DNA from 4 places in the Delftia sp. PE138 genome. Region 2 is predicted to be linked to each of the others. Evidence: predicted binding sites of a transcription regulator. Region 2 holds the regulator's gene; each other region holds the start of a gene.

Evidence for each region. The regulator LexA, encoded in region 2, represses DNA repair genes until DNA is damaged. The targets are predictions, from matches to a motif close to ACTGTATNNNNATACAGT.
Region 1: the regulator LexA is predicted to act here: its motif matches at 1,933-1,950, upstream of recA (recombinase RecA).
Region 3: the regulator LexA is predicted to act here: its motif matches at 1,512-1,529, upstream of HFGMBDPB_RS11235 (putative DNA modification/repair radical SAM protein).
Region 4: the regulator LexA is predicted to act here: its motif matches at 1,335-1,352, upstream of HFGMBDPB_RS00845 (VRR-NUC domain-containing protein).

What each region holds. Positions count from the first base shown of each region.
Region 1 is NZ_JABEPN010000001.1:1,840,426-1,843,880, reverse strand. Features, by position in the region: gene yddG (aromatic amino acid DMT transporter YddG) at 1-120, shown strand, start outside; gene recX (recombination regulator RecX) at 117-596, opposite strand; gene recA (recombinase RecA) at 799-1,902, opposite strand; gene HFGMBDPB_RS08350 (MarR family winged helix-turn-helix transcriptional regulator) at 2,050-2,550, shown strand; gene HFGMBDPB_RS08345 (response regulator) at 2,651-3,325, shown strand; gene HFGMBDPB_RS08340 (sensor histidine kinase) at 3,421-3,455, shown strand, end outside.
Region 2 is NZ_JABEPN010000004.1:162,469-165,923, reverse strand. Features, by position in the region: gene adk (adenylate kinase) at 1-182, shown strand, start outside; gene HFGMBDPB_RS15775 (asparaginase) at 273-1,262, opposite strand; gene lexA (transcriptional repressor LexA) at 1,361-2,035, shown strand; gene HFGMBDPB_RS15765 (hypothetical protein) at 2,198-2,605, shown strand; gene HFGMBDPB_RS15760 (MFS transporter) at 2,689-3,455, opposite strand, start outside.
Region 3 is NZ_JABEPN010000002.1:497,257-500,711, reverse strand. Features, by position in the region: gene HFGMBDPB_RS11240 (SWIM zinc finger family protein) at 1-1,019, opposite strand, end outside; gene HFGMBDPB_RS11235 (putative DNA modification/repair radical SAM protein) at 1,531-2,850, shown strand; gene HFGMBDPB_RS11230 (TIGR03915 family putative DNA repair protein) at 2,866-3,455, shown strand, end outside.
Region 4 is NZ_JABEPN010000001.1:188,648-192,102, reverse strand. Features, by position in the region: gene HFGMBDPB_RS00845 (VRR-NUC domain-containing protein) at 1-1,300, opposite strand, end outside; gene HFGMBDPB_RS00840 (DUF2191 domain-containing protein) at 1,467-1,718, shown strand; gene HFGMBDPB_RS00835 (hypothetical protein) at 1,794-2,501, opposite strand; gene HFGMBDPB_RS00830 (Com family DNA-binding transcriptional regulator) at 2,511-2,678, opposite strand; gene HFGMBDPB_RS00825 (helix-turn-helix transcriptional regulator) at 3,075-3,455, opposite strand, start outside.

The DNA of each region.
Region 1 (3,455 bases), on a different contig from region 2:
TCTGCCTTGCTGGCCAGTGCCTGGCTGCAGGTGCAGCCGGGCTGGGGCTTCTGGCAGGGCGTGGCGCTGGTGACCGTGGGGTCGCTGGTGTGCTGGGGCGCAACCCGGCGCGTGGATTAGTTGCCTTCGTCTGCAGCTCCGTCATCCCAGTCTTCGCTGCGCCCGCGCAGCACCTTGCTCGCTATTTCTCCGCCAAAGCCGCGCGCGGCCAGAAAGCGCATCTGCTTGAGGCGTTCCTGTGGGGTGGCCGGCGGTGTGCCGAAGCGCTGGCGCCATACGGCATGGGCGCGCTGCAGTTCGGTGGCGCGCAATTGTTCTGCGGCGGCGCGCACCAGGCCATCGTCCAGCCCCTTGCTGCGCAGCTCCTGCACCACGCGCGATGTGCCAAAGCGCGCGGCCTTGCGATGCAGCACGGACTCGGCCACGCGCTCGGCGCTGATGAAGCCGCGCTGCTCCAGCGCGTCGAGCATGGCGCCCAGGTCCTCGCCTTCCTCCACATGGGGGGCGAGCTTGCGTTCCAGCTCCAGCCGTGAATGTTCGCGCTGGCCCAGCAGCTTGAGCGCCCGGCCCTTGAGCGACAGCTTGGCGAATCCCATGCGGCAATGTCTCCTGAATCGTCCCGAATAAAAAGGGCCCCCACGCTCCCCTTGCTGCGCAAGGTCCGCTGCCCCCCAAGGGGGCCGCTTTTTTGCCTTGGGGCGTCCCGGCGATAAAAAAGGCGCAGACGTGAGCCTGCGCCAAGATGGCAAACACAGTGTGTGCAGGCGCGGCGGCGCCTGCAGTGAGGGGTCTGGGCGCTCAGGCCTCGATCACGCCGTCCTTGTCGGCCTTGGCCTTGCCCGCCTTGGCGGCCTTGGCTTCGGAGGCATCGCCACCGGCCGTGGGCAGCAGGGCGATGCCCAGGCTGTCGCGCACCTTGTTCTCGATCTCCACGGCCAGGCCGCTGTTCTCGCGCAGGAATTCGCGGGCGTTGTCGCGACCCTGGCCGATCTTTTCGCCGTTGTAGGCGTACCAGGCCCCCGACTTGTCGAGGATCTTGGCGTTGACGCCCATGTCCAGGATTTCACCTTCGCGCGAGATGCCTTCGCCGAAGAGGATGTCGAACTCGGCGGTCTTGAACGGGGGCGAGACCTTGTTCTTGACGACCTTGACCTTGGTTTCGTTGCCGATGGCTTCGTCGCCCTTCTTGATGGTGCCGGTGCGGCGGATGTCCAGGCGGACCGAGGCGTAGAACTTCAGCGCATTGCCGCCCGTGGTGGTTTCGGGGCTGCCGAACATCACGCCGATCTTCATGCGGATCTGGTTGATGAAGATGACCATGCAATTGGTCTTCTTGATGGTGGAGGTCAGCTTGCGCAGCGCCTGGCTCATCAGGCGGGCCTGCAGGCCGGGCAGCTGGTCGCCCATCTCGCCTTCGATTTCGGCGCGCGGTGTCAGTGCGGCCACCGAGTCCACGACGATCATGTCCACGGCGCCCGAGCGCACCAGGCTGTCCACGATTTCCAGGGCCTGCTCGCCGGTGTCGGGCTGGCTGATCAGCACTTCGTTGAGGTTCACGCCCAGCTTCTGGGCATAGCTGGTGTCCAGCGCGTGTTCTGCGTCGATGAAGGCGCAGGTGCCGCCCTGCTTTTGCATTTCGGCGATGACCTGCAGCGTCAGCGTGGTCTTGCCCGAGGATTCAGGGCCGTAGATCTCGATCACGCGGCCACGGGGCAGGCCGCCCACACCCAGGGCGATGTCCAGGCCCAGCGAGCCGGTGGAGACGACCTGGATGTCCTGGATGGCTTCGCCTTCACCCAGGCGCATGATCGTGCCCTTGCCGAACTGCTTTTCGATCTGGGCGAGTGCGGCCTGCAGGGCCTTGGCTTTTTCACTGTTGGCGGTGGTGACGGCGGTGTTCATGCGGACTCCTGGGTTGGGTATGGATTCAGCTCTGTATTTGCATTCAGGCTGGATGCTTGAACAGTAGTTTATGGGCTTGCTGCCTTGATTTGTTGGTGTTTTTGGTCAGTTTTCCTGACTTGTTGGATTTGCCTTCACAATGCATCCATGAGTGAGCTTTCCCCTGTCACGCCGCCCGCCGACGCCTGGCGCCAGACCCACCTGGGCCGGTTGCTCGGCCATGCCATGCGGCGGTTCGACGCGCGTGTGCTGCAGCTCATGGCGCGCGATGTGGAGGTGCCGCTGGCACTGTCCAACCTCGCTGCGCGCGACAAGGTGGGGGCGGCCCATATCCACATCACGCGGCATCTGTCGCTGGCTGGCGACCGGCTGACGGACCTGGCAGAGCGCGCAGGCATGACCAAGCAGTCCATGGGCGACCTGGTGACCCAGTGCGAGGCCTGGGGCCTGGTCACGCGCGAGAGCGACGAGCGCGATGCGCGCGCGCGCCGCATCCGCTTCACGCCAGCGGGCCTGGCCTGGCTGCAGGCTTTCCATGACGCCGTCTCCCAGGCCGAGGCCGAATTCCGCGAGGAAGTCGGCGACGACATCGCCACTGTGGTGGCGCTGGGGCTGGAGGCCTACGCGGGCGGCGGCTCACTCGGGTAAGGTCCCTGCCCGCGCTGCGGGGCGCATCCTAGAATCCTGGGAATTAAAGGCGCGCATTTCCAACTCCCAGAGCGCGCCTGCATTACAGGAGACATCCCCCATGCGCATTCTGATTGCCGAAGACGACCAGGTCCTGGCCGATGGCCTGCTGCGCAGCCTGCGCGGCTCGGGCGCCGTGGTCAGCCATGTGGCCAATGGTAGCGAGGCCGACACCGCGCTGATGACCAGCAGCGAATTCGATTTGCTGATCCTGGACCTGGGCCTGCCCAAGATGCACGGTCTCGAAGTGCTCAAGAAGCTGCGCGGCCGCGGCGATGCGCTGCCGGTGCTCATCCTCACGGCGGCCGACAGCGTGGAGGAGCGCGTGCAGGGGCTGGACTACGGTGCCGACGACTACATGGCCAAGCCGTTTGCGCTGTCCGAGCTGGAGGCGCGCGTGCGCGCCCTCACGCGGCGCGGCATGGGCGGCGCCAGCAGCACCATCAAGCACGGCCCGCTGGTCTACGACCAGGCCGGCCGCGTGGCCACCATCGACGGCAAGATGGTCGAGCTGTCGGCGCGCGAGCTGGGCCTGCTGGAAGTGCTGCTGCAGCGGGCCGGCCGGCTGGTCAGCAAGGACCAGTTGGTCGAGCGCCTGTGCGAGTGGGGCGACGAAGTCAGCAACAACGCCATCGAGGTCTACATCCACCGGCTGCGCAAGAAGATAGAGCGCGGCCCCATCCGCATCGCCACCGTGCGCGGCCTGGGCTACTGCCTTGAGAAGATCGCGTCCTGAGGCCGCTGCCGTGGCTGTCAGGCCCGGGTTGGCTTGCCTGCGCATAGTGGTGGTTGCCGCGGGGCCGTGAACCCGTCGTAAGGGGCTGCCCGCCGATGAAAATCTTCCAGCGTGAACAGCGCTCCCTGTT
Region 2 (3,455 bases):
ACAAGGAAGAAACGGTCAAGAAGCGCCTGGACGTCTACAGCAGCCAGACCCGCCCGCTGGTGGACTACTACCGCGCCTGGGCCGAGAAGGAAGCCGCAGCAGCCCCCAAGTACCGCGCCATCAGCGGCCTGGGCTCGGTGGAAGACATCACCCAGCGCGCCCTGGCAGCACTGGCTGAATGACGCAGGCCATGCGCCAGACCCCAGAAAAGCACCCGCCGGGTGCTTTTTTGTTGCCCGCCTGCATCTGAAGCGCCGGCGACGCCCGGAGGATCAGTCGCGCGGCTGCGCGGCCAGCGCCAGCATCATGGCAATCCGCGCCTTGGCCACGGGCAGTTGGACCAGATCGGCCTCTGCGGGGTCCGTGCCAAGCCCCGAGGCAACGGGCAGGCCTTCGGCGCAGCGCGTGCCCCGCCAGATCCAGACGCCTTTGTCGCGCGCACGCAGCAAGGCCGCTTCCATGCTTTCGTGAACGGTCGCATTGCCCGTGCCGGCCACCACGATGCCGCGCACGCCTGCGGCCACCAGCGCATCCACGCCGCAGGCACGCGCCAGGGCACCGCTGAACACCACCTCGACCCAGGGCAGCTCATCCAGCGCCAGCAGGTCAGACAGAGCGGGAGCGGAAATCACCATCCGCGCAACGGGGGCGACCGGCGTGACCGGCGCATCAGGCACCAGCCAGCGCACGCGTCCTTCCTCCACCACGGCCTGCGGGCCACCTTCCATGGAGCGCATGGCCTGCAGTCGGTAAGGGTGGACCTTTTGCACCTGGGCCGCCGCATGCACCTCGCCGCCGGCCACCACCCACACACCGCTGCGCCCGCCGCTGGCGGCCACGGTCACGGCATCGCGCAGATTCTGCGGTCCGTCGGCCAGCAGGGCCGTGGCCGGGCGCATGGCGCAAGTGAGCACTATGGGCTTGGCGGCAGGCAGCAGGCTGTGCAGCAGCCAGGCCGTCTCTTCCAGCGTGTCCGTTCCATGCGTGATCACCACGGCGCGTGTGTCCGCATCCTCCAGCGCCTGCGTGCAGGCACGCAGCAACGCGCGCCACACGGGCCAGTCCATATCCTTGCTGTCCACCTGCGCGATCTGCTGCGTCTGCACAGGCCCCAGCGCCTGCTGCTCCAGATCCGGCACGGCATCGAGCAGCGACTGCACCGTGATCTGTCCGGCCTTGTATCCCACTGCCTGCGACTGCGAATCCGCCCGGCCGGCGATGGTGCCGCCCGTGCCAAGAATCACCAACTTTGACTGCCCCACTTGCACCTCTTGGAAAACTGGTTAAAAATACAGATACTGTATAAATCATCAGATGACTTCTCTGCCTGCCATCTGAATTCAAGGACCGGACGCACGCCATGCTCGACCATCCCAAGCTCACCGCCCGCCAGCAACAGATCCTGGACCTGATCCAGGCCGCCATCTCCCGCACGGGCGCTCCCCCCACCCGCGCGGAAATCGCCAACACGCTGGGCTTCAAGTCCGCCAACGCAGCAGAGGAACACCTGCAGGCCCTGGCCCGCAAAGGCGTGATCGAACTGGTCAGCGGCACCTCCCGCGGCATTCGCCTGCGTACCGACACCGTGCGCAACATCAATGCCGCACGCGGCACCAGCTTCGGGCTGCCGCTGTCGGCCCTGGCGCCGCTGATGCTGCCGCTGGTGGGCCGCGTCGCGGCGGGCTCGCCCATTCTCGCCCAGGAACATATCGACCAGACCTATTCCGTCGAACCCAGCCTGTTCCAGGTCCGCCCGGACTATCTGCTGCGCGTGCGCGGCATGTCCATGCGCGACGCGGGCATCATGGACGGCGATCTGCTGGCCGTGCAGTCCGCGCATGAAGCCCGCAACGGGCAGATCGTCGTGGCACGCCTGGGAGATGAAGTCACCGTCAAGCGCCTGCGCCGCACCACGCAGGGCGTGGAGCTCCTGCCGGAAAACCCCGATTACCCGGTGATCCGCGTCGCTCCCGAAGAGGCCTTTGCCATTGAAGGCCTGGCCGTGGGGCTGATCCGCAACAGCATGTCCATGTAAACCGGACAGGCAGCCCTGCACGGGTTGCCACCCCCTACTTCATGCACCGCCCAGGTGGTAGGCGCGAAGCCTTGCAGCTTCGCCCTGGGCGGAGCTTTGCCCGCAAACCGCAATCCTGCCTGTGTCCATGCCTCTTTGAAATACGCCAACAGGAGTCGTCACATGGGATTCGCTCTGCCAACACTGTCTTCTCTGTCCTTCCTGCGCCTGGCACAGGGCATTCGCCTGCCCGCCGCCGCCATGGAGCCCGCCATGCGCACCATCCAGCCCGAATCGCCTGTGCAATCCGAGCAGGCGACCATCCTGTCCTTCAGCAAGGCACGCCGCCGCAGCCAGCAGCGGCGCAGCAAGTCAGCACGGCTGCCAGAACACAGGGATGCGCAGCTGCTGCTGCCCCTGCAACCCGAACTGCCCTCACTTCCGGCAGATCAGGCCCTGCCTTCGGGTCTGCGCATCATCCAGCGCTCGCCGCAGGAGCAGCCCGAATGCCTGTTCATCTCGGGCCGCATGGCCGATGTCTGTGCCGCCCTGGAACGCATGGAAGCGCACGGCGCGCAGACACCGGCCTGAGGTCGCCCTGAGACCAACCCGTCCACCCGGTCTGCGAGAGCCCGGGCCTGTCTCTTGCTTTGCCCAGCGGCAGGGGCTGCGCATCAGGCCCTGACAGCCGCCGGTGCAGCACTCCCCTCGCTGCGCCGATTGCGCATGCACCACGCCTGCGCCGCGGCAACGCACAGAATGCACAGCACGACGCTCAACGAAAAACGCAGTCCGCGCGCATCGGACAGCATGCCGAACAACGGCGCCACCATGCCGCCTATCGACATGGCCAGCCCCAGGGTCAGCCCGCTGGCCGTGGCCTGGTTGCGCGGCAGATAGTCCTGGGCCAGCGTGACCTGGGCGGCAAACGGAAGAAACATGCACACGCCCAGGGCCATGGTGCAGGCCAGCGCCATCCATGGCGTGGAGGCCAGGGCCAGGGCCGCCAGAGCAGGCAATGCCAACAGGTAGCCGGCGCGGATGGCCTGCATGCGCCCCCGGCGATCTGCAAGCGTGCCCCCCAGCAAAGTGCCCACCGCCGCAGCGGCTGTGAATGAGGTCAGCGTGGCCGCTCCCATGAAGTCCGAGCCGCCCAGCTCGCGCGTCACGAACATGGGCAGGGTGGACAGCACCGTCACATAGGGAATCGACCAGCAGACGATGACCCCGCACAGCAGGAAGAAGGCGCGCCAGTGGTTGGCGGGCAATTCGCCCTGAGCCACGGCCAGGCGCCGGGTGGCGCAATGGTCCTTGGCTCCATCCCGCCAAGTACAGGCATACCAGAGCACCAGCATGGCCGCTGCAGGCAGGGCCAGCATCCAGCTGCGGTGCAAGGCGCCTGCGCCCACCACGGCCGCAGCCAGCATGGGAGCGAACGATG
Region 3 (3,455 bases), on a different contig from region 2:
CCCTCGGCAGGCAGCGCAGGCCCGTTGCCGTTGGCGGCAATGGCGCGCAGCGGCGCATGGCCCGGGTAGAAATTCAGCGCGCATCCGTAGCGATGGCCAGGCACCCAGGCCGATTCGAAGCCGCGCCCGCCCTGCGCATAGTCCAGCACCAGGGCCATGCGGCCCGTGCGCTGCCCGTGCAGCCAGACGCGGCGCTCCATGAGCCGGCCTTCGCGCTCGATCATGCGCAGGCCGGCCACCAGCCATTCGTCCTCGACCAGCTGGCCCCTGGCCTGCACCTCGGCCTTGTCCATGGGCCAGCCCAGCGCGGCCATCACGTCGGCCTTGACCTCGGGGCTCAGCGATTCGCGGCGGCGCACGGCGTCGATGATCAGCTGCCAGTGGCCCAGCTGCACCAGCATGTCGCGCGGCCAGTCGCGGTGGCTGTCCACCAGATCCCGGCAGTCCTTGATGCGTGCCGCCATGCCCGTGGCCTGCGCATCGACCATGCGCGCGGCCATGGTGTTCCAGCGCTGGCGCATCTGGGAGTCGCCGGCCTGGTTGGCCAGGCCCGCGCGCACCATGTCCTGCATCCACAGCGACAGTTCCTGCAGGCCCGCCTCGACCTTGTCCCAGCGCTTGTCTTCGCGCCTGGCCTGCTGCCTGGCCGCAACCTCGGGATCGGGTGGCGGCTCGGCCGCCGCGGCGGCTGCCTTGGCCTCCTTCTTCTCGGCCTTTTCCTGGCGGCTGTCCAGCCAGGTCTGCACCCAGGCCGGTGGATCGCCGCCCTCGGTGACCTGGCCGCCCGCACGCATCAGCATCAGCGCCAGCCCATGCTTGCAGGGGAACTTGCGGCTGGGGCAAGAGCATTTGAAGGAGGGTCCCGACAGGTCCACCTGGGTCTGGTAGGGCTTGCTGCCGCTGCCCTGGCACTCGCCCCACACCGCCACATCGTTGGCACCCATGGTGGGCCATTTGGCGGGCGATTGCAGCCCCTTGGCGGCCTTGCTGGAGGAAGCGTCCGGCGATAGCGCCAGCACTTCGCTCTCTGTTCCTAATACACGCGACACCGAAGCTCCCTCTCCAAGTGTTTGTCATCGCCAGGCGCATTGAATGAAGAAACGACCGCGCCCGGCAAGCCCAAAAGCCTATCAGCAATAGTTATCGGCAATTTGAAACAAATCACAACAACGTCAAACCTCTCTCCCATGAACCGGGAACCCCATGGCGCGCAGCCAGCTGCGCTATATCAGCGCATGCATTGATGGCACCAAGCCGTACCAGCCTTCAGACATTGCAAAAAGACGCAGGAAACACGCATTCACCATTTCCTGCGATGCACATCGCCACCCATTGAAAGCAAGCACTCATTCCGCACTGAAAACGGTTTCATTCCATTGCACTGGCAACCATTGCAATCCGCTGGCCATTGCGATAGCCCGACAGTGCGTTCAAACCGGAGCCAGGCAAGGCCGGACCAGACCCTGGCTGGGGGATGGGCTCTCCAAAAACCGGATGTGCCAGGCAAATATACTGTATATTCATACAGCCATGGAGCTGCAACGCAAACTTTTCATCCTCGCCGACGCCGCCAAGTACGACGCCAGCTGCGCCTCCAGCGGATCGCAGGGGCGCGACTCGCTGGACGGCAAGGGCATGGGCTCGGTCACCGGCATGGGCATCTGCCACAGCTATGCGCCCGACGGGCGCTGCATCTCGCTGCTCAAGATCCTGCTGACCAATGTCTGCATCTTCGACTGCCGCTACTGCATCAATCGCAAGAGCTCCAACGTGCAGCGCGCCCGCTTCACGGTGGCCGAGGTGGTGCAGCTGACGCTGGACTTCTACCGGCGCAACTGCATCGAGGGACTGTTCCTGTCCAGCGGCATCATCCGCTCCAGCGACTACACCATGGAGCAGCTGGTGGAAGTGGCCCGCCGCCTGCGCGAGGAGCATGACTTTCGCGGCTACATCCATCTGAAGACCATCCCGGATGCCGCCCCTGAATTGCTGGCCCAGGCAGGCCGCCATGCCGACCGCCTGAGCATCAATGTGGAACTGCCCACGGCCAGCGGCCTGGCGCAGTTCGCGCCTGAAAAGGACGGCCGGCGCATACGCCAGGCCATGCAGGGCGTGGACCGGCATGTGCAGGCCTGGCGCGCGGCCACGCGCGAGCAGCGCCAGGCGCAGTCCCTGCCCGGCGCGCCCGCGCAGCGCGCCGCCGTGCCGCGCTTTGCGCCGGGCGGGCAAAGCACGCAGATGATCGTGGGCGCCGACCGCGCAACCGATGCCGACATCCTCGAATCCAGCCATACGCTGTATGCGGGCTACGGCCTGCGCCGCGTGTACTACTCGGCCTTCAGCCCCATTCCCGATGCCTCGCGCGACCTGCCGCCGCAGGCGCCGCCCCTCATGCGCGAGCACCGGCTCTACCAGGCCGACTGGCTCATGCGCTTTTACGGCTACGGGGCGGGCGAGATCGCGGCGGCCAGCCGCCACGGCATGCTGGACCTGGAGATCGACCCCAAGCTGGCCTGGGCACTGGCCAACCGCCAGCAGTTCCCCGTGGACCTCAACCGTGCGCCGCGCAGCCTGCTGCTGCGCGTGCCGGGCCTGGGCACGCAGACGGTGGAGCGCCTGCTGGCGGCGCGCCGCGTGCGCCGGCTGCGGCTGGACGACCTGCTGCGGCTGCGCGCCCCCGTGCAAAAGGCCCTGCCCTTCGTGCTGATCGACGGCCACCGCCCCCTGCTGGGCGAGACCGACTCGGCCGCGCTGCGCACGCGGCTGATCGCGCAGTCGCAGGCCAGCCAGGCCCAGGCGCGGCACAGCGGCATGCGCGTGCAAAGCGCACTGCAGGCCAGCCTGTTCTAGAACCTGGAGCACGCCATGCACGGACAGGCCCTCACCATCGAACTCGACAGCCCCGACGACTGGCCCGGCTTTCGCGCAGCCTGCCGGGCGCTGCTGGCCCACGGCGCCGACCCCGCTGCGGTGCGCTGGCGGTGGCCCGACACGCGGGGTGCGCAGCCACTCGGCGCGGGGGTGGATCTGTTTTCCAGCGCGCCGCAGCAGGCCATGCCCGCCTCGGCACTCGCCGGGCTGGCCGGCCCCGGCGAGGCAGGGCTGTCCCTGTCGGACACCCAGATGTCCGCCCTGCGCCATGCCTGCATGCACCGCGCGGCGGGCCGCTTCGAGCTATGCCACCGCTGGCTGGCGCGCATGCAGGCCCGGCCCGAACTGCGGCTGGATGCGCTGGATGCGGACTGGCGCGCCATCGAGGCCCTGGCCCGCCCCGTCTCGCGCGAGATCCACAAGATGCACGCCTTTGTGCGCTTTCGGACGACGCAGCGACCGGACCAGCCCGATCTGCACATCGCCTGGTTCGAGCCCGAGCACCACATCGTGCGCGCGGCGGCGCCCTTCTTCTGCAAGCGCTTTGCCAACATGCACTGGGCCATCCTCACGCCGCAATGCAG
Region 4 (3,455 bases), on a different contig from region 2:
GATGCGCCAGGCATTCCTCGAACAAGGCTGCGCGCCGCTGCACGAAGTCGGGCGCGGACAGGTCGGCCGGGCCGCTCTGGAACGGGTGGAAGAAGGCGCCCGGCAGCGGCGCGAAGATGGCCGGCCAGCACAGCAGGCCGAACAGCGAGTTGATGAGCGCGTTCTCCACGTAGAACACCGGCGCGGAGTCGCTGTGCCAATGGTCGCGCAGCACGTATTCGACCGATGCGGGCCGCGCCGGCAGCTCCAGCTCCACGTCCATGCGCATCTGCGCCACCACGGGCGCCAGCGCCGCCGCACGCCCGCGTGCGCCCTGCCCCAGGCTGCGGCGCAGGCGCGGCAGCATGCGCGCCACGCGCTGCAGCTCCTCGTCGCTCTCGGGCTGGGCCTGGGCGGCCTGGGCCAGCGCCATGGCATCGGCAAAGCGCTCCATGCGCTCGTACACACGCATGCGCCGGTGGCGGGCGCCGGGGTAGCGGCTTTGCGCATAGGCCTGCTCGGCACGCTCCCAGTCCTGCATGCGTTCGCAGGCCTGGCCTATGCGCAGCAGCACCTTGGCGCGGCGCTGCTCCAGCCAGGCATTGCCGCTGGCGCAGCCGGCCACCTGCTGCAGCAGCGCATCGATCTCCACGCCCTCATCCAGCGCCGCGCGGCAGGCCTGCAGGGCCAGGTAGCCATCGACATCGGCACGCGACTGGAAGGCCCGCGACGCCGCATCGAAGGCCACGGCCTCGTAGCGGAACACGCCCAGGTCGGCCAGCACGAATTCCGACCAGTCCTGGTAGAGATTGCCGAAGAACATCAGCCGAAAGCGCTCGCACAGCGCACCCACCATCACGCGCCAGGCGGCTTCGCCGGCTCCGACGCCCTGGTGCCATTGCGCATAGGGCCTGGGCGCCTCATGCAGAGGCTGCAGGGCCTGCAAAAGCTCGGCCTTGCGCAGGCCTGAGTGAATGGGTGCGCCTGCGAACAGCTGCAGCAGCTCGGGCTTGGTGTGCAGCGCAAACAGCTCCTCCAGCGCCATGGGGTGGTCCGCGTCCAGCCAGCCCAGCTCCAGCAGGGGCGCGGCTGCCTCGGCAATGCCGGGAATTTCTTCGTACACCAGCTTGCCGGCCCGAAACCACGGCCCGCGCCGCATCAGCAAACGCACCATCAGCGCCTGCGAGGGCTGGGGCAGCTGCGTGAAACGGGTGAGGAATGCCTGCTCGGGCGCGTCCAGCAGATCGCCGTAACGCTGGCCAATCCAGTCCAGCGCGCGCTGGAAGTTGTGCAGGTAGTAGAAGCGGTGGGGAGGGAGCATGGGCCTGGCAGATCGGGCAGCCAGGCCGCTCGAAACTGTATCTTTATACAGTCATCATAGCAAAACAGGAGTGACCACTTCGGAGGGAAGCGCGCTTGTCTGCAGGCTGGCGCAAGCCCAGAATTGCATCTGTTTTGATGACAGAGGGCCCGCCATGCGGATCACCGTGACGATCGACGATGCCTTGTACGAAGAAGCCCTGCAGATGCTGGAGCCAGGCATGGACGAGGCAGCTCTGTTCCAACAGGTCCTCAGAACTTTCGTGAGGGTGCAGGCAGTCAAACGCCTCGCAGCACTTGGCGGCAGGGCAACCGATATGCCGGATTCCCAGGAGATTGCGTATCGCTGGCCCTCGCCTACAGACTGGCTTTCCACCAAAGGCAGCACGATGCGCAACGCATGGCAGCATGCGTATTGACCACCCCCTGCCAGGAGGACCAGGGCATGGCGGCGATACGGCTACACGCTGCCCTGGGACCCGCTCTCAGATCACTTACGGATTGGCTATCACCTCGTCAGCATCCGACCAATAGCTGATCAGGCGTGTATAGACAAAGCCGGCGGCAGGCTTGTTGGGATCACTGATGCTGAACAACACCACCTTGCCTGCGTCACGGGAGTCATAGTTGGCCGAGTAATCCGACCAGAAGGTTGGCAGGCTGAATACGGTCTGGCCCGTACTCTTGTCCGTTGCCCGGACTGCGTGGCCGATGCTGCCGTTCTTGGAAATGCTTTCGATCACCAGTCGATACCAGCGCAGTTCCTCGAGCTTGGCCTCGCCGATGGCACCACGCGGATATTGAGCGGACGGACGATGGTGCGAGTCACCGTTGTCCTTGGTGTTGGTGATCTCAATTTCCTCAAGCGCCACGCTGCCTGGCGAATAGCCCCAATTGCCCGCAATGACAGCACCGCCACGGTTGTCACCCGCCACACTGTATGAGCCTTTGTGCCTGGCAATGATGCCCATGTGGCAAGCGGCCAGATAGCCATCGCTGAAGCGCACATCCATCACGATGGTGTGGCGGTTGTTGGCAGGGTTGTAGTTGGCAGGACGCCCCGTGTTGTCGAACACGAGCGCATGCGGATTGATATGCCGCGAATCGTAAACAAGAGGGAAACCCGTCGTGCTTTTGTACTGCTGGATGTTGTCCGGCGGCATGTACTGATCCGAGACGAGAACCTTGGAAACTTGAGCCATGGAGGCCTCCTATTCAATGGATGGAGTCGAAGGCGCTCGGCGGCACTCGGGTGGGGGGTTCGCTTGGACCCTCAGGGAATTCAACGTGCCGCAACGCGGGCACTTGATGTTCAGTAGCTGAAAGACGCCCATGGCGAGCTTTCGATTGCAGTTCGCGCATCTCACTTCCTGCTCCATGCGCTGCCTCACTGCAATGGTTGAAACAACATGCCGTCGGACACCAGAAATGGCAACGTACCGCCGCTGAGAAGGACGGCGTTGAAGCCGACAGGAGAGCAACTGGCAAAACAAAACATGAGGCCTCGGCACAGTGGATTTCAGGAAGTCCGCCGTATGGCTTGGGCGGACTTTTATTGTGCTGGCGCGAAACCTGTAGGTAAAACTGTGCCGGACGTGGCTGCACCGCTTACGTCGAGCAAGCCTGTGGTCGCGAGACAGGCGCCTGCACGCGCTGGCCCAGCGGTTTGGCATTGCCTGCCGGAGCGTCTTGCCGTAGGGCCGGTTTCCCTGCTTCTCGAAGGGCTGGCCCCGCGCACGGCGCACGCGCGGGTTCGCACAAGCGCGCGACACGCGCTAGAAATCCGGCCTGCGCATCCTCGACAAGGCGTCCTGCCGATTGGCGGCTCCCAGCTTGCGGTAGATGTTTTCCAGGTGCCGCTTCACCGTGCCTGCACGCAACTCCAGCATGGTGGCGATTTCTGCGTTGGTGTTGCCGTTGGCGACCCATTGCAGCACTTCACGTTCGCGCGGACTCAGCACGTCGGCAGCCGGCGAGCCCGGTGAGAGCGCCTGCCATGCCGCCTGGCTGATTCGCTGCTGCTGGCTCAGGCGCCGCCACTGCGCCTGCGCATGCGGCCCCAGCAAGGTCAGCGCCATGCGCTCCGCCGCGGTGTAGCCGCGCGAGGCGCGTGTGACATTGAGGGTCAGCATCGCTCCGTGGCCCAGTTCCACGTC